2 regions of the Arthrobacter sp. NQ4 genome follow, and region 1 is predicted to be linked to the other one. Evidence: riboswitches for the same ligand, from Rfam matches in the RefSeq annotation. Region 1 holds a riboswitch; the other holds the start of a gene.
The links. Region 1 has a riboswitch for cyclic di-AMP ahead of PUN51_RS05715 (C40 family peptidase). Riboswitches for the same ligand answer to the same signal wherever they lie in the genome.

Region 1 (6,990 bases):
TGATGCCTCCCACCACGCCGGCCGCCACTGCCAGGATCACCAGGAAGGAGGACAGGACGGCAAGGGCGCGGGGCCAGCCGCGGGCAGCAAGCCAGCGGACCGCGGGAGCCATGGCCGAGGCCAGGACCAAGGCCACCATCACCGGGATGGTGACCAGGGGAACCCTGGTCGCGGCCGTCACCACTGCCCAGGCGAGCGCCAGCAGGGAGAGCGTCTGGACTGCCCGTATGCTTGCCCGGCCCAGGCCGTCGGTCCACAGGAGGGACATCCGGCCGCTAAAAGACCGCGGACGGGAGCGATCTGCCGCGTCCCCGTCCAGGGGTTCATTGCCTTCCATGGGCTTTCTCCTTGCTGCCGGGTGCACCTGAGGTTCCATCAGCATTAGTTGGTCAGTATGCTTACTATTGTCTGCCCACCGCAACGAGAAAGGCACCATCATGACTGAACAGAACGTCCCGGACGATGAGCTGGAAGTCGTGGAGCAGGACGACGTGCTTCTCGACGAAACTCCCGGCGCGGCGTCGTCCCTGGAACTGGACCCCGTATCGGGGGAGCCTGACAGCTACCCGGGTGCTGCCGAAAACAACCCCGACCGCTGGCAGGAGGACCCCTTGCTGCAGGACGAGGCCCTCTCCGGTGAAGAGGAGGACTTCCTGAGCGACCAGGCGCTGCGGGATGAAAGCGCCCGGGCGCGGTACCGTTCGGGCGATGAGCAGGTATCGCCGGACACCCCCACCCTGGGGGAGGCCGCAGCGGATGTCGATTTTGGGGAAGCCCCCACCGGCCTCGAGGCTGACGGCAGCGACGACGAGGAGAATTTTGGCGGCTCGCCGCTCAGCGAGTTTGAGCCCGACGACCTGGAACGCTAGCAACCCCGCGGGCCGGGCCGGCGTGGCCCGGCCGGCAGGGGAGGGAGACCCATGCAATCCAAAGAACTGCTGCTGGAGTCCTTCGACCGGCTCCCGGGCCTGGTCCGGGAGGCCCTCGACGGGCTGGACGCGGCGCAGCTGCAGCGCCGGCCGGGTGGCAACGGCAATTCCATCGCGTGGCTGATCTGGCATACGGGCCGGGTGGAGGATGCGCAGGTAGCCTCCGCTGCGGGCCTGGAACAGGTGTGGACCGCTGAAGGTTTCGTTAAGCGTTTCGGCCTTCCGCTGGGGGAACGCGACACGGGCTACGGCCACTCCAGTGAACAGGTGGACGCCGTCAGGGCGCCGCGGGAGCTGTTGCAGGAGTACTACGAAGCCGTCCACCGGCAGACCGCCAAGGTCCTGGAAGACATTGCTGATCCGGACCTGGACCGCGTGGTTGACAGGCACTGGAATCCACCTGTGACCCTCGGAGTGCGGCTGGTCAGCATTCTGGGGGACTGCCTTCAGCACATCGGCCAGGCCGCCTACGCCAAGGGGCTGCATGGCGGAACGGCAGGCGCCGGCGGTGCGTGAACTGGTGGTATTGGGCACCGCTTCCCAGGTTCCCACCCGGACCCGGAACCACAACGGCTACTTCCTGCGCTGGGACGGCGAGGGGCTGCTTTTCGACCCCGGTGAGGGAACCCAGCGCCAGATGATCCACGCCGGCGTCGCGGCCGGCCACATCACCAGGATCTGCCTCACCCATGTGCACGGTGACCACTGCTACGGGTTGCCTGGGGTCCTGTCCCGGATGGCCCTTGACGGTGTGCCACACCCTGTCCACCTGCACTATCCGGCGTCGGGTGACCCGGTGGTGCAGGCCTTGGTGGCAGTGGGTTCGCCCGGCATCGACCTGCGGCTCCACCCGCATTCGGGCGCCGGGCCCGTGGCGGACTGCCTGGAGGTGCAGCCCCTGAGGCACCGCATCGAGACCTACGGTTACCAGCTAAGGGAGCCTGACGGACGCACGTTACTGCCGGAGCGGCTCCGGGCGGCAGGAATCGGAGGGCCGGATGTGGGCCGGCTGCAACGCGACGGCGTCCTTGGGGCAGTCAGGCTGGAGGATGTGAGCGTACCCAGGCCGGGCCAGCGCTTCGCCTTCATTATGGACACCGCGCCGTGCCCGGGCGCCGAGGACCTGGCGGACGGGGCTGACCTGCTGGTCACCGAGTCAACGTTCAGTGACGACGACGACGCCCTGGCACGGCAATACCTGCACCTCACTGCCGGGCAGGCCGGGGAGCTGGCGGCCTCCGGCAGGGCCCGCACCCTGGTGCTCACCCACTTCTCCGCACGGTACGGCGACGACGTTTCCGTGCTGGAACAACAGGCGCAGGCACGGGCTCCGGGGGTTACCGTGATCGCCGCCAACGACCTTGACCGCATCCCCGTCCCACGGCGGCGGCAACCAGCGGCAGAGGCTGCGGCCCCAACAACGGCGATAGGGTTGAACCATGACGGCAGCAGCTGAATCCACGGTCACTTTCGATGGCCGTTTCGCCCGGGAACTGGCGGAACTCGCCGTGCCCTGGCAGGCCGAGGAAGCGCCCAGCCCTGAGCTCCTCGTCCTGAACGGGAAACTGGCAACGGACCTGGGCCTCGACCCGCAGTACCTGCGCAGCCCCGAGGGTGTGCGGCTCCTTGTGGGAAACCATGTGCCGGCCGGTGCCACACCCGTGGCGCAGGCGTACGCCGGACACCAGTTTGGCGGGTATTCGCCCCTGCTCGGCGACGGACGGGCCCTGCTGCTGGGCGAGGTCACTGACCGGGCCGGCCGCCTCCTGGACGTCCATCTCAAAGGTTCGGGGCGAACGCCCTTCGCCCGCGCGGGGGACGGCCGTGCCGTGGTCGGGCCCATGCTGCGTGAGTACATAGTCAGTGAGGCCATGCACGCACTGCACATTCCCACCACCCGTTCACTCGCCGTCGTGGCCACCGGCCGGCAGGTCCGGCGCGATGACATGCTGCCCGGTGCCGTCCTGGCGCGGGTTGCGGGCAGCCATTTGCGCGTCGGCAGCTTCCAGTACGCCCGCGCCACCGAAAATATGGACCTCCTGAAGCGGCTGGCGGACCACGCCATCGGCAGGCACTACCCCCTCGCGGCGGATGCCGACAACCCTTACCTTGCGCTGTTCGCGGCGGTCGTCTCCGCCCAGGCGGAGCTGGTGGCCCGGTGGATGCTCGTTGGCTTCGTACACGGGGTCATGAACACGGACAACATGACCATCTCCGGGGAAACCATCGACTACGGCCCGTGCGCGTTCATGGATGCCTTCAACCCGGCCGCCGTTTACAGTTCCATTGACGTCGGCGGACGCTATGCCTATGCCAACCAGCCTGTCCTGGCCGAATGGAACCTGGCCCGGCTCGCCGAGGCCATGCTGCCGCTGATTGACAAGGACCAGGAGAAGGCCGTGGCCCCGGCAGTGGAGGTCCTGGGCAGTTTCCGGGGCCACTACAGCCAGGCATGGACCCGCGGGATTACGGCCAAGCTGGGACTGGACAGCGTCGATGAAAACGGCGCCGGGGCCCTGGTGGATGATGTCCTCGACCTTCTTAAGGACGGACCCGTGGACTACACCCTGTTCTTCCGCAACCTGGGCAAAGCGGCCCGCGGGGACCTTCGTCCCGTGCGCGGCATGGTCCTCGACCTGGCCGCCCTCGATGCCTGGCTGGACCGGTGGCAGGCGCTGCAACCTGACCCGGAGCTGATGGACAGCGTGAACCCGGCCTACATTCCGCGGAACCACCTGGTGGAAGAGGCGCTGTCCGCTGCCACCGCCGGAAACCTGGCTCCACTGCAGCAACTGCTGGAGGCGGTCAGCGCCCCCTTCACCGAGCGGCCCGGCCTGGAACGCTACCTGCAGGGGGCGCCCGACGACTTCGGCAGCTACATGACCTTCTGCGGCACCTGACCGCAGCGGGCCGCGGGGGCAAAACGACAGGAGGGTGGCAACCGGTATTCCCGGCTGCCACCCTCCTGCTTCGTCCGGGGCCGCCAAGGGCACCGGACAGTGCGAAGACTAGGCTACGCGCACAGCGGAGTAGCCGCCGAGCCAGCTGATGGAGTGCACCTGCGTGTCGAAGCCGTTGACGCCGCCGCTGACAACCTGGCCGTTGCCTGCGTAAACGCCCACGTGGCCGGAGGTGATGATCAGGTCGCCGGGGGCGGGAGCGCCTACAACGGTGCCGTACTGGAAGAACTGGGTGGGGGCCAGGTCGCCCACGGACTTGCCGACGGAACGCAGCGCCTTCTCGACCATGGCGGTGCAATCCTGCTTGACGCCCAGCTGGCCGTAGGCCGAGGCGAGGATCGCTGCGCCGGAGCCGGTGCCGGTGGTTGATGCCACGGGGGTTGCCGAGGCGTAAGACATGTTCATGCCGGTGTTCGCCGGAGCGGTGGCGGCTGCGGCCTGCACGGGTGCTGCTGCAGGGGCCGGCGCCGGGGCTGCGGTGTAGCCTGCGCCCGGAATCTGGATCTGGTCGCCCGGGTAGATGATCGAGGACAGTCCCAGGCCGTTGGCGGACAGCACGTCATTGAGGCTGACGCCGTAGGCTGAAGCGATGGCGCCAAGGGTGTCGCCGGAAACGACGGTGTGGACGTTGCCTGCTGCTGCAGCGGGGGCTGCGGCCGGGGCAGCGGGTGCCGAGGTGGCCTGGACGCTGGTCTGCTCAGTGGTGTCCGGGCCGGATACACCTGCATGGGCCGGGGCGCCGACTCCGAAGGCAATGCCGGACGCTGCAGCAACGGCGAGCGCCGGGCGGCCCAGCGAGCGGGCTTGGGATTTTGCTGTTACGGCGAGGCCCTCGAGCACAATGGAGCGGGCCGGAGTCGCGCGGTGACGGGCTGAAATGGAATTTTTTGACACGGTTGATCGCCTCTCCCATGCCTGCGGGGTGAGCTGTCGGGTTCGGGCTGGAGATACCCGGCCGGAAGCGGCTCCGCGGTAGGCGGAAGCGCATTCGACTTAACCCCTAGGCCACAATATGGCCGTGGAAACTTGGTTCCCCCGTCCCTGCCAACTGGAGCGGTTGGATCCCATGATCAGCGGCAGGGCTCGGCATGCTGACGGGAATGTCCCGTCTGAGAGGGACACCAGTCGACCATAACCCAGGTGCATCGCAATTGTCACATTTGGATAACATACGAGGTTCTTCTCTCGCATTGCGCAAACGTCTGGACATTCCAGGGCGTTCCTGAGCGGACCTCTGCTGATACTTTTCCTGTTGAGCACGGTAACAATGTGGAAACAGCAGCCTGCGTTGCGCGGGAATCCGGCGGTAAGCTTCCGGACTATGCCCCTGTTCGTGACCATCGCGAGGCTCCCTTGGCAGGGAGGCCTCCTGGCCCTTGCCCTGGCCGCAGGCACCATGCTGCCGGCGGCGGCCGACGAGCCGCCACCGCCCGGCGGGTATCCCTCCTGGGCGGACGTGCAGGAGGCGAAATCGTCCGAAGCGGCAAAAGCCGCAGAAATCGCCACCATTAATGGACTCCTGACGGACCTTGAGGCGGATTCGGAGGCAGCAGGCGGGATGGCCGTGCGCTCGGCCGCCGACTATGCCGCCGCAGACGCCGCGCTGCAGGCAGCCACCTCCCGCCTGGATACCCTGTCCGCCCACGCTGCCCGTGCCAACGCGGAGCTGGCCCGGCACCGGAAGGACATCGGTGCCCTGGCCGTCCAGTCCTACAAGACCGGCGGTACCAATGCAGGATTCTTCGTCGCGCTGGACGCCCTGGAAACCAACAGCGTCCAGGGGCTCAACCTGGTCAAGCTCGTGGGCGACAAGACTGCCACCCTGGTCGCCAATGCTGCCGCCGCCGAAAAGACGGCCACCGCCCTCACCGAACAGGAAAAAGCCGCCAGGAGCGAGCGGGAACGCCTGTCCGGGGAAGCGAAAGCAAAACTGGACGCCGCACGTTCCGCCCAGGATTCGCTGGCCCGGCGCGTCGCAGAGGAGCAGCGGCACGGCAGCGAGCTGACCGCCCAGCTCGCCACCCTGAAAGGTACGACGGCGGCCATGGAGGGTGAGTACCGCCAGGGCCAGGCCGCACTGGCCGCCTACGAGGCGGCCCAGGCGGCCAAACGTGCCGCCGCTGAGGAGCAGGCCCGCGGGCAGGCGGAGGCTGCAGCCAGGGCGGCCGCAGTGGCAGCCCGGCAGCCAAAGGCGCCCGCACCCGCTGCCGACCCTGGCCAGGCCAATCCGGCCCAACCCGGTCCGGCCCCCGGCGCCGTCAGCAATCCCGGCGTCAGCAACCCCGGCCCTCCCGCTCCGGAAGACCCGGCACCGGCCCCGCCAAGCCCTCCCGCCGTCGTCGTGCCTTCTGTTCCCGGCGGTGCGGTGAACGACCCCGCCGGGGCCAAAAGCTACGCGTCCGGACGCCTGCCCGCCTACGGGTGGGGCCAGGACCAGTTCCTGTGCCTGGCCCAGCTGTGGACCAAGGAGTCCAACTGGCTGACCACCGCCACCAACGCCTATTCCGGAGCCTATGGGATTCCGCAGGCCCTGCCCCCGGGGAAGTACGCCAGCGCCGGCGGTGACTGGCTCACCAGCTACCGCACCCAGATCGAATGGGGCCTGGGCTACATCCGCGACCGCTACGGTTCCCCGTGCGCGGCCTGGAACCACTCCGTATCCCTGAACTGGTACTGACTGACGCGTTAGGCTGTCAACATGCCAGATTTCGAACGGTTCCGTGCGCTGCTCGAAGAGGAGCGGGCGCGGCGCCTGGCACTATTGCCGGCGCTGCGGGCGGACATCGAGGCAGCAAACTCGGCGCGCCAGGATTCCAACGTCGACGACGAGCACGATCCCGAGGGTGCCACCATCGCCTTCGAACTCTCACAGGCCTCCGCGCTCCTGAAACAGAGTTCGGCGGGCCTGGACCAGATTGAGGCGGCCCTTGCCCGGCTGGCGGCGGGGACCTATGGCACCTGCGCCGTCTGCGGGGAGCCCATCGCCGAGGGCAGGCTGGAAGCCCGCCCCTGGACCCCGTACTGCATCCGGCATGCGGCGTCCGGGCGCGGGCGGTGACCGGCACGGCGGACGTTGTGTCCGCGGCGGCGGATTTCGTGGA
Region 2 (6,990 bases), on a different contig from region 1:
CTGACAGTCCGCCGCCACTTCATGATTGCCCACAGTCTTCCGCGTGAAGCGTTCGGCCCGGCCCAGGGACTCCACGGGGCGACCTTCGTCGCCGAGGTGACCTTCCGTCGCCGTGCCCTGAACGATGACGCGATCGTCCTGGACATCGGCGCCGCCGGAACCATCATCGAGGAAGTGCTGGCCGGCCTGAACTACCGCAACCTCGACGAGCACCCGGATTTTGACGGCAAGCTCACCACCACGGAAGCGCTGGCCCAGTACATCGCCCAGGAAGTCGCCGCCAGGATCAAGGACAGCGACGACGGCCGCGAACTCGCGGGCCTCGACGTCACGCTGCGCGAGAATCCGGACGCGTGGGCCGCTTATTCCCTGGACCTCACCGCCTGACCGTGCGCCACATCCGGCTGCTGGTCCCCGGCAACATCCGCCACAGCTCAGGCGGCAACGTCTACAACGCCCGCCTGGTGTCAGGGTTGCGGGAACTTGGCGCCGCGGTGGACGTCATCAGCGTTGAGGGGGACTGGCCGCACGCCGGCACCACCGAACGACGCCGGCTGGGCACCTTCCTCGAAGCAAGCGAACCTGGGGGAGGTCCCGGGCAGGCAGTGGCAATCGTCGACGGGCTGGTGGCCGTTGGTGCCCCGGCTGAGCTGGAAGCCGCGGCCCGGGCGGGACAGGAAACATGGGTGCTGGTGCATATGCCGGTGCCGGAAAGTTCAGGCGAATCAGCCCTGGCAGACGAGGCCAGGGCGCTCAGCGCAGCAGCCGGTGTGATCTGCACCAGCACCTGGGCCGCATCTGTCCTGACCGAAAGAGGGCTTCCGCAGGCACACGTCGCCCTGCCCGGAGTCGACCCCGCAGCCCAGGCCGGCGGTTCCACGCCTCCGCATCTGGCAGTCGTCGCCGCCTTGCTGCCCAACAAGGACCAGATGCTGGCGGTGGAAGCACTCGCCCTGGTCCGGGACCTCCCTTGGACCGCGTCCCTGGTGGGCTCGGACCAGGCAGACTCCGACTATGCGCGGGAAGTCCGGGCCACCATGATGGAGAATTCGCTGCAGGAACGGGTGCGGTTCACCGGTGAGCTCGCCGGCGAAGCACTGGAAGCTGAATGGGCGCGGACTGATCTCAGCCTCCTGGTGTCACGGCAGGAGGCGTTCGGCATGGCCGTCACCGAGTCCCTGGCCCGCGGCATCCCGGTCCTGGTCCGTGAAGGGACAGGGGCGGTGGAGGCGCTGGGGCTGGCAGGATTAACAGCGGCCGACGGCGGACCCCGGCTTCCCGGGGCAGCGCTGCCACTTCCGGAAGGTGGTCAGGAGAGCCCGCGCCTGCTGGCCGGCGTCCTGCGCCACTGGCTGCAGGACCCGGACATGAGGGAAAGCTGGCGCGCAGCAGCGCTGGAGGCGCGGACACGCCTTCCGGACTGGGGTACTACGGCAAGGGGAGTGCTGGCCCTGCTGGCGGAACCGGACTAGAGGCTGCTCCGCGGTGCCCGGCGAAAAACCCGCGCAGCAACATGGCGCACTCATCCTCGCGGACTCCCGGATACACCTCAACCCAGTGGTTGAGCCGGCGTTCGCGGAGGATGTCGAACACCGAGCCTGCGGCGCCGGCCTTCTCGTCCCACGCCCCGAACACCACCCGCGGGATCCGGGCCAGGACAATCGCTCCGGCACACATCGCGCAGGGTTCCAGCGTGACCACCAGCGTGCAGTCGGACAACCGCCACCCGTCGCCGCGGCCGCCGTCGAGCCGTGCCTGTTCCTGCAGCCGTGCCGCCGCTTCACGGATGGCTACCACCTCGGCATGGGCCGTAGGGTCGCCCAGTTCCTCCCGCTGGTTCCGGCCGGAACCCAGCACCCCGCCGTCGGGCCCTATCACCACGGCGCCGATGGGAACATCCTCCGTGGCGAGTGCCCTGCGGGCTTCCGCCAGGGCAAGGCCCATCCAGGCATCATGTTTCTTTTCGGGCAACGGCATGGCTCAATGATAGTTTCGGGGATACTCAGGTTACTTACGGATGCCGGGAGGCACCATGGACACTCTTCGGGATCGGCTAGGTCTCTGGTTCAAACCTTACGCGGCGCTCGTCCTCACCATCCTTGTGGGCGGCGTCATCATCGTGTCCCTGGCACTGCTGGGTGCCGAGGTGTACGACAACGTGGTGGATTCTGCCGGCCTGGCCAACCTGGACAAACCTGCCCTGGCCCTGGCCGAGAGCCTGCGCAGCCCCGGACTTGATGCGTTCGTGACCGGCTTCACCAACATCGGCGGCGGCATCGGCATGCCCATCCTTGCCAGTATCCTGACCGCCTGGCTGACGTTCCTCAGCCGGAACTGGCGCCCGCTCGTCCTGATCGGCGGTGCGGCGGGGGTCTCCATTATGGCCACCACCTTTGGCAAGAAACTGGTGGGCCGCACCCGCCCGGACCATGCGGACGCGGTGCCCCCCTACGAGGATTCACCCTCCTTCCCCAGCGGCCACACCCTGAATACCACCGTGGTGATCAGCCTGGTGGTGTACCTCATCTGCCTCCAGTTCAACACCATGCTGGTGCGCGTCACCGCCATCACGGCCGGCGCGCTCTTCATCATCGCCATGGGGCTCAGCCGCGTCTTCCTAGGCCACCACTGGCTGACGGACGTCATGGCAGGGTGGCTGCTGGGCCTCACCTGGGTGGGCGTGGTGATCCTGGCCCACAGGCTGTTCCACCTGGTCCGCAGGCGGGAGCACGCCGGTGCGGCTCCGTCGTTCGACCGTCCGATCGTCCGTGACGTGGTGGCAGAGGAAGTGCACCACCACGGCGGGGACGGCAACGAGCATGCCCACGGCAGCCACAACAAGGACACCGCCGGATGATAGTTTTGGGGGATGCGTACTCTCGTTGTTGACCACCCCCTGGTCGCCCACAAGCTCACCGTCCTGCGGGACAAGAACACGCCGTCGCCGGTCTTCCGCCAGCTGACGGAAGAGCTGGTGACCCTGCTGGCCTACGAAGCCACGCGGGAGGTCCGCACGGAGCCCGTCACCATCGAAACCCCCGTCAGCACCACCATTGGCACGGCGTTCACCAAGCCCACCCCGCTGGTAGTCCCCATCCTGCGCGCAGGCCTGGGCATGCTGGAGGGCATGACCAAGCTGGTCCCCACCGCCGAGGTTGGCTTCCTGGGCATGGCCCGGGACGAGGAGACGCTGGACATCATCACCTACGCGGAGCGCCTGCCGGAGGACCTGACCGGCCGCCAGGTATTCGTCCTGGACCCCATGCTGGCCACCGGCGGCACTCTGCGCGAGGCCATCAAGTTCCTCTTCAAGCGGGGCGCGTCCGACGTCACCTGCATCTGCCTGCTGGCGGCCCCGGAGGGCCTGGCCAAGCTGGAGGAGGAACTGGGCGACGCGAACGTGCACATCGTCCTGGCCTCCATCGACGAGAAGCTCAACGAGAAGTCCTACATCGTTCCCGGCCTGGGCGATGCCGGCGACCGCCTGTACGGCATCGCAGGGTAGCCTTCCCCCTTTTCCGGCAGGATCACCGCCGCTAGCCTGTGCGGATGGACTGGAAACTCGAACTTGTCTTTGTCCCCGTGTCCGACGTCGACCGCGCCAAGGATTTCTACGTCAACAGGGTGGGCTTCAACGCCGACTATGACGAGCGGCCTTCGGACGACATCCGCTTTGTGCAGCTGACGCCGCCCGGATCCGCCTGCTCCATCTGTTTGGGGGAGGGGCTGGTGGACGCAACTCCGGGCACGGGGTCAAACCTGCAGCTGGTGGTGGACGACATCCAGGCCGCACACGACCACCTGAAGAACAACGGTGTGGACGTCAGTGATATCGAAGTGCTGCCGTGGGGCCACTTCGTGTACTTCGCCGATCCGGACGGCAACAAGTGGTCCGTCCAGTACATCCCGTGGCGGAACGCCGGGCCGGACGCAACCGAAAGCACCGCAATCACAGGCTCCGCAACCCCAACCACCGCGACCCTAACGTCCGCACCATAGGGCACTGCAGCTCAACCCGGGGTTAAGACAGCCTGGGGTTAAAACACCACTGCCCGCATCCGTTTGGATGCGGGCAGTGGTGATGCTGCAATGCTCTGTTGTGCCCCTGCCCAAGGCGTACGACGGCGGAGAGCAGGGACGCGCCGTCGGCCGCGGTCAATGCAGGGCAGGCTCCGCGGAGGGTGGTCCTTCGACGCGCAGCCGCAGGGGAGCGGTGCCTAGTACCAGTTGTGCGCCAGGTGGAAGTTGAGCGCACCGCACGGGGAGGCATAGCTCTTCTTGATGTAATCCAGGCCCCAGTTGATCTGGGTGCGGTAGTTGGTGAGGTAGTCCGCGCCGGAGCTGGCCATCTTCTCGGCCGGGAGGGATTGGACGATTCCGTACGCCCCGCTGCTGGGATTGGTGGCCGTGGTGGTCCAGTCGGATTCCTTGGTCCACAGGGTCTGCAGGCACTGCATCTGGTCCGGTCCCCAGCCGAATGTGGCCAGCTGGCTGGCGGCGTAGGCCTGGGCGCCAGCGGGGTCGTTGACCGCGACGGCGGGTGCCGGCTCAGGAGCCGGGGCGGGCTCGGGTGCAGGTGCCGGTGCAGGCGCTGGCGCGGCCGGCGCGGGGGCGGCGGGTGCCGGGGCCGCGGGAGCGGGCTCCGCCGCCTGGGGCGCCACTGCGATTGCGGCGGGAGCGGGGCTCTCCACCGGGTTGGAGCGGATCTCGCTCTTCTCGATGCTCATCTGGGCATCGGACGCTGCCTGGGTTGCCTGGGTCGATGACACCGGGGCCATGCTGCTGGTGGCCTGGCCGGCTGCGCCGACCCCAACCAGCACCGCGCAGGATACTGCGAGGATTCCGGCCCTGCGGCCGAGGGTGGTTTTCTTTGCCTGCTGCGTGGCCTTATGTTTAGCCTTGGCATGCAGGCGTGCTTCTGCCGTGTTTTTGGACATGATTGATCGCCTCTCACACCTGCGGAGTTAGCTGTCGGGTTCGGATGAGGGCATCCGGCCGTACGGAAAAATCACGTACTGGCTTAACCCCAAGGGCAATCATTGCCCGGGACGGTGGGTCCCCCGCCTCTGCCGTTGCTCAATCGGAAATCCGGGGAAGCGGCAGAGCTTGGCGTCAACCCGGGATATGCGGCCCGAACGGGGACCGCACCCAATCGACGGTACAGGAAGATTAAATGAAAGTCACATTTAGGTAACGGAAGTCACGGCCGGCAGCGCGTCGGGTTGTCTGACTGCGCCGGGAGTATCCCCGTAATGGACTGCCGGGCCCCCGGGCACCATTCACCCCGGGCACTCGCGTGCCAGAGCATCATGCAGCCCAAGGCCGGGTCCCCGGGGCGTCCTCCGCTAGTGGCCGGTCAGTTCGTAGACCGTAGTGCCGCCCATGATCTGCGACGTGAAATTGGCTGCCACCCACTCCGCGATCCGGGTGGCAGCGTCCGAACCGGTGGTGGAGCGCATGGCTCCGCCACCGATAAAGTAATGGATCTCTCCCCGGGCTACCAGGTCCTGGAACTGCGCCAACGTGGGGGAGGGGTCGGTGCCGTTGAAGCCGCCCACCGCCATGACCGGCAGCTCCGTTGCCAGTTGGTAACCTGCGGCGTTGTTGGAGCCCACCACGGCCGCGGCCCACGTGTAGCTTGAGGCGCTGCTCTTGAGCGCGGCGACCAGGTCAGCCGACGGCGTGGGGGCACCCAGGAGGCCACCCACGCCACCCCCGCGGCCACCCGCGAAGCCCGCGCCGCCCTGGGCGTTTGGCTGCCGGAAGCCCTGCCCCGCACTGCCCTGGTTGGTGTTCCCCTGTCCCGCAATACTTGAACCGCCGGTGCTGTTCGGGCCGGACCCGTTCCGGCTGTTCCGGACGCCGGCGGGAGCACCGCCCGGCCCAGCGCCGAAGCCGGCCGTGGGGCCGGCACTGACGATTGCCCCGCTGTGCGCTGTGGACGCCGTGGAGATGGAGTAGGCCAGCGGTCCGGCGAGCGACGCCGTGATGGCCAGGGCCGCCGTCGCCCGCTGCACCGAACGCATGCCCAGGAACTTGCTGAAGCCCGCTCCTGCTGCCCCGGCCAGCCCGCCTGCAAGGACCACCCAGCGCAGCCACGGACCGTAGGCCGAGGTGGTGCCCAGCAGGGAGAATGCCGTCAGGGCTGCCGCGGCCACTGCGGCCCCGAGCACGATTGCGGCGGCCGCCTGCTGCCTGTGCTGCCACAGCAGGACTGCGCCCAGGCCGGTCAGCCCGGCGATGCCCGGCGCCAGCGCCACGGCGTAGTAGGGGTGGATGATGCCCGCCATGAAGCTGAACACCAGGCCGGTCACCAGCACCCAGGAGCCCCAGACCAGCACGGACGCGCGCACCGGATCCGTCCGCGGTGCCCGCCGGCCGACCCACAGCAGGCCGGCCGCAAGGATCAGGGCGGAAGGCAGCAGCCAGGCGATCTGGCCACCGAACTCGTTGTTGAACATCCGGAACAGGCCCGGAACGCCCCAGCCGTTGCCGCCGCCCACGCTGCCCGTTTCGTCGCCCGTCAGCCTGCCCAGTCCGTTGTAGCCGAGGGTCAGCTCCAGGATGGAGTTGTCCTGCGAACCGCCGATGTAGGGCCGCATGCCGGCCGGCGTCAGCTGCACGGCCACGAGCCACCAGCCCGCGGAAACCACCATCGCCGCCCCGGCCGCGGCCAGCCGCAGCAGGCGCCGGCCCAGCCTGCCCGGCCCCGCAACCGCGTAGGCCACGGCAAAACCGGGAACCACCAGCAGGACCTGCAGTTGCTTGGCCAGGAACCCAAAGCCCAGGAACACCCCGGCCAGCAGGAACCAGCGCAACCGGTCCTCCTGGACCGCGCGGAGGACCGCGTACGCGGCCGCCGTCATGAGCAGCACCAGCAAGGCATCCGGGTTGTTGAACCGGAACATCAGCGTGGCAACCGGGGTGAGGGCCAACACCGCGGCTCCCAGCAAGCCCGCCCGGTGGGCAGTGGTGGCATCTCCGGTGGCA

Region 2: it holds a riboswitch for cyclic di-AMP, as region 1 does, so the genes downstream of both, PUN51_RS10785 (hypothetical protein) here and PUN51_RS05715 (C40 family peptidase) in region 1, are expected to answer to the same signal.

What each region holds. Positions count from the first base shown of each region.
Region 1 is NZ_JARETC010000002.1:408,520-415,509, reverse strand. It holds gene PUN51_RS05740 (AI-2E family transporter) at 1-337, opposite strand, end outside; gene PUN51_RS05735 (hypothetical protein) at 438-869, shown strand; gene PUN51_RS05730 (mycothiol transferase) at 921-1,445, shown strand; gene PUN51_RS05725 (ribonuclease Z) at 1,438-2,385, shown strand; gene PUN51_RS05720 (protein adenylyltransferase SelO) at 2,369-3,829, shown strand; gene PUN51_RS05715 (C40 family peptidase) at 3,938-4,783, opposite strand; cyclic di-AMP (ydaO/yuaA leader) riboswitch at 4,787-4,958, opposite strand; gene PUN51_RS05710 (coiled-coil domain-containing protein) at 5,211-6,566, shown strand; gene PUN51_RS05705 (TraR/DksA family transcriptional regulator) at 6,588-6,947, shown strand; gene PUN51_RS05700 (DNA alkylation repair protein) at 6,944-6,990, shown strand, end outside.
Region 2 is NZ_JARETC010000005.1:84,254-91,243, reverse strand. It holds gene PUN51_RS10815 (6-pyruvoyl trahydropterin synthase family protein) at 1-387, shown strand, start outside; gene PUN51_RS10810 (glycosyltransferase family 4 protein) at 390-1,472, shown strand; gene PUN51_RS10805 (nucleoside deaminase) at 1,429-1,977, opposite strand; gene PUN51_RS10800 (phosphatase PAP2 family protein) at 2,033-2,857, shown strand; gene upp (uracil phosphoribosyltransferase) at 2,870-3,505, shown strand; gene PUN51_RS10790 (glyoxalase superfamily protein) at 3,550-3,999, shown strand; gene PUN51_RS10785 (hypothetical protein) at 4,218-4,937, opposite strand; cyclic di-AMP (ydaO/yuaA leader) riboswitch at 4,943-5,104, opposite strand; gene PUN51_RS10780 (ArnT family glycosyltransferase) at 5,346-6,990, opposite strand, start outside.